DNA from 2 places in the Rhizobium sp. NRK18 genome. Region 2 is predicted to be linked to the other one. Evidence: predicted binding sites of a transcription regulator. Region 2 holds the regulator's gene; the other holds the start of a gene.
What was found. Region 2 encodes LexA, which represses DNA repair genes until DNA is damaged. Its sites were predicted from a motif close to TGTTCNNNNTGTGTTCNG; they were not measured.

Region 1 (2,201 bases), 1.4 Mb from region 2:
GAAGCCATTCTCTCCGTCCGCAATCCGGACTGCGGCCCGTTGCCATTCGGGCCGCCTCACCCTAAATGAGGATGGCCTTTCAAACGGGGAGTTCTCATGGCGGCGATCAAGAATGTAGCGGTCCAGATGGACCATGTGTCCGGCATCAACATTGCCGGCGATTCCACCTTCGCCATGAGCCTCGAAGCGCAATCGCGCGGCTACCGGCTGTTCCATTACACGCCGAACAGGCTGAGTCTCCGCGACGGCAAGGTCTACGCCACCGTCGAGCCGATGGAACTGCGCGACGTCAAGGGCGACCATTTCACGCTCGGCGAGCCCGAGCGCATCGACCTGTCGACCATGGACGTCGTGCTTCTGCGTCAGGACCCGCCCTTCGACATGGCCTACATCACCTCGACGCACCTGCTCGAACGCATCCACCCGAAGACGCTGGTCGTCAACGATCCGGCCTGGGTGCGCAATTCGCCGGAAAAGATCTTCGTCACCGAATTCGCCGACCTGATGCCAAAGACGCTGATCACCCGCGATTTCGCCGAGATCGCCCGTTTCCGCGACGAGATGGGCGACATCATCCTGAAGCCGCTCTACGGTAATGGCGGCGCCGGCGTCTTCCATTCCTCGCGCGACGACCGCAACTTCACCTCGCTTCTCGAAATGTTCGACCAGATGTTCCGCGAGCCCTTCATCGCCCAGCAATACCTGCCGGCGGTGCGCAAGGGCGACAAGCGCATCATCCTCGTCGACGGCGAATTCGCCGGCGCCATCAATCGCGTTCCGGCCGAAACCGACAGCCGCTCCAACATGCATGTCGGCGGCCGCGCCGAAGCGACCGAACTGACGGCGCGCGAGAAGGAAATCTGCGAGCGCATCGGCCCATCGCTGAAGGAACGCGGCTTCCTGCTCGTCGGCATCGACGTCATCGGCGACTACATGACCGAGATCAACGTGACGTCCCCGACCGGCATCCGCGAGGTGAAGAAGTTCGGCGGAGCCGACATCGCCTCGCTTCTCTGGGATGCGATCGAGCGCAAGAGGGCCTGACCAAGGGCTTTTCAGAGGCTCGCAGCCCGCACCTGTTCCACGCTTGCAACCCGATGCAACCGAAGATCAATTATCGCGTGCATTTGTTCTATTAATGTTCTTGTCTTGTCCGGAGGGATGTGCAACACTCCCTCCGGTGGCTCATGAGGAGCCCGGCAGGCCATGGTTGTGCCTGCTGCTTCCATGATGGAGGGGACAGGCATGGTCGCTCGCGTCAGTACGGTTGCATTCCAGGGCATCGAGGGCGTGCCTGTCGATGTTCAGGTCATGGTCGCCCCCGGCAAGGTGGGCATCCAGATCGTCGGCCTGCCGGACAAGGCCGTGGCCGAAAGCCGGGAACGGGTGCAAGCCGCCCTGCATGCTTCCGGCCTGTCGCTGCCGGGAAAGCGCGTCACCGTCAATCTGGCGCCCGCCGACCTGCCGAAGGAAGGCTCCCATTTCGACCTGCCGATCGCGCTCGGACTGATGGCGGCGCTCGGCGCGATCCCGGCCGATGCGCTCGGCGGCTATGTGGTTCTCGGCGAACTCAATCTCGATGGCACGATCGCGGCGGTTGCCGGCGCCTTGCCGGCCGCGATCGGTGCCAATGCGCTCGGCAAGGGCCTCATTTGCCCGGCTGAAAGCGGCCCGGAAGCCGCATGGGCCGGCGCCGACATCGACATTCTCGCCCCCCGCAGCCTGATCGCGCTCGCCAATCACTTTCGCGGCACGCAGGTTCTGTCCAGGCCGAAGGCGGCGATCCGTGCCAATCCGGCCAACCTGCCCGATCTGGTCGAGATCAAGGGTCAGGAAAGCGCTAAGCGGGCGCTCGAAGTCGCCGCCGCCGGCGGGCACAATCTCTTGATGGTTGGGCCTCCAGGCTCCGGCAAGTCCATGCTGGCGTCGCGACTGCCGTCCATCCTGCCGCCCCTTTCGGCCGGCGAACTGCTCGACGTCTCCATGGTCCATTCGATTGCCGGACAGCTCTCCGGCGGCAAGCTCTCCGACCGCCGGCCGTATCGCACGCCACACCACTCGGCGACCATGGCCGCCCTCGTCGGCGGCGGATTGCGGGCGAAGCCGGGGGAGGCGTCGCTTGCCCATCACGGCGTTCTCTTTCTCGACGAACTGCCGGAATTTTCGCCCCAGGCGCTCGACGCGCTCCGCCAGCCGCTGGA
Region 2 (2,201 bases):
ACATGCTAACGGGAACAGGTCCGGATCCGCCCAAGACTGAGAAAGGCGATCCGGTGCGGTTGCCAACCGCGGCATTGAAAGCCGAGCGCCTGGCGATGGAAGAAGCCTTGAAGCCTGAGAGCAATCGCTTCCATTGCCGGAAAGCCGCATGGTGCGCCGCTCAGTTCATGGCGTCGGATGGACCCGCACTCAGGGTGGTGACAGTGGAGAAGCCCGCTTTTGCCGGGCCCGCCTGTGATATCGCCGATCTGGTCATCGCGCCATTCCGTCTCGGCTTTGATACCTGCCGTTCCGGCGCGGCATTGATCAGCGCGGAAAGGCTGCGGCAAACCGGCTCGATCGAACTGCATGTGCTGCCTGACGGCAACGGCTTCGAGGTGAAAACCGCACTCGGTTCCACCGACCGGCCTTGGACCCGACACCGATACTACGACTGGCGAACAAACAGCTTCGTGAGCCCGGAGGAACCTGCCACCTGGCATCTCGTGCCGCGTTCGCACGATAGGGATGCGGACATGCGTGTCACCGGTCAGTGATAGCGGCGAATGAGGCCGACCAGCTTGCCCTGAACCTTGACCCGGTCCGATGCGAAGATACGCGTTTCGTAGGCCGGGTTGGCGGCTTCCAGCGCGATCGACGCGCCCTTGCGGCGGAAGCGCTTGAGCGTTGCTTCTTCGTCGTCGACGAGAGCGACGACGATCTCGCCCGGATTGGCGCTGCTGACATTCTTGATGATGACGGTATCGCCATCGAGGATGCCGGCCTCGATCATTGAGTCGCCCTTGACCTCCAGAGCGTAGTGCTCGCCGGAGCCCAGCATTTCCATCGGAACCGACAGGCTGTGCGTATTGTTCTGGATGGCGGAGATCGGCACACCGGCAGCAATGCGGCCCATGACCGGGACACTGACGGTGTCGTTGGCCGGTTCCGGCGCCTTGGGGGCGGGAACCGGTTTCGGCTTGCCGAGACTGCCTTCGATGACGCTCGGCGAAAAGCCGCGTCGCGGCTGCAGGCTCGGCGAGTAGGCTTCGGGAAGCTTGATGACTTCCAGCGCACGCGCCCGGTTCGGCAGGCGCCGGATGAAGCCGCGCTCCTCGAGTGCCGTGATCAGCCGGTGAATGCCGGATTTGGACGCGAGATTGAGCGCATCCTTCATCTCGTCGAAGGATGGCGGAACGCCGGATTCCTTCATCCGCTCGTGAATGAAGAGAAGCAGTTCCTGTTGCTTTCGCGTCAGCATGAATCGGCACCTTCCAGAATCATGAAACAAATACAGAACGGACACTATATGTTCCCACTGTGTTCCGCAAGTGCCTAAAATAGCGTGAAGATCCGGGAGTTCGGCGACGCTGGCCGCAAATTTGTCTTTCGTGGAGGTGTCTGCGCTATTGATCCGCAGCGATTGCGATATATGCCTTCTCGGCTTCCCTTGCCTTCGTCTCGGCAAGCGATCCGTTCAAGACAGCACTCAGCAGCACGCGCGGATCGATCTTGCGCCATCCGCCGCTGACCACCTTGATCCGGTAACCCTGGGCAGCCAGTATCTCGGCTTCCTCAGGCTTGAGGGTGACGATAATCGGGTAATTGTCGTCCGGGTCCCTATCGCCCAATTGACTGCGCTGCAGGAACGGGCGTGCGGTTCCGCTGTGGAGGCGCGCTTCCGAGGCGACAATATCCGCTCCGAGAAACAGGACATCGTCCGGCGGGTGGCCGAGCTTCGCCAACTCGTCCGAAATCGGTTTCCCGAGGTCCGGCATGCCGAAGGCGGCAACGACGGGATAGAGCGCGAGAAGGATTGCCATCGGCAGTGCGGCAATCGCCAGAATCATGCGCGCGTAGACCTGTCGCTTCGCGATGCGCCAGACGAGCAGCAGGCCGAGCGCGATGGCAACGGCGATCGCAACCGTCACCTTGACGTTCAAAAGCTGTGCGGTAACGCCGTAAAGCACGGCGAAGGCAAGTGCGAGCCCGATCGCCGAGAACTTGAGGAACAGGCTCAGATAGCGCGATGTCGTCTCGCGATCGAAGGAGGTGAGCGCGACCGCCATCAGGATCGACAGGTTGGGAAGCGACGGAATGATGTAGCGGTGATCCGGCTTGAAGGCGGGCGCGAACATGGCGATGTTGAGTGCGATCCAGCCCGAGAGCAGCAGAGCCGATGCGCCGAGCCGCTTGACGTCCGGCAGCCTGCGGGTGGCAAT

Region 1: a site for LexA is predicted at 1,129-1,146, ahead of NN662_RS17165 (YifB family Mg chelatase-like AAA ATPase). Genes of this name have one in related genera too.

The regions. Positions count from the first base shown of each region.
Region 1 is NZ_JANFMV010000001.1:3,619,824-3,622,024, reverse strand. It holds gene gshB (glutathione synthase) at 97-1,044, shown strand; gene NN662_RS17165 (YifB family Mg chelatase-like AAA ATPase) at 1,246-2,201, shown strand, end outside.
Region 2 is NZ_JANFMV010000001.1:2,226,182-2,228,382, reverse strand. It holds gene NN662_RS10395 (ComEC/Rec2 family competence protein) at 1-536, shown strand, start outside; gene lexA (transcriptional repressor LexA) at 530-1,240, opposite strand; gene NN662_RS10385 (ArnT family glycosyltransferase) at 1,386-2,201, opposite strand, start outside.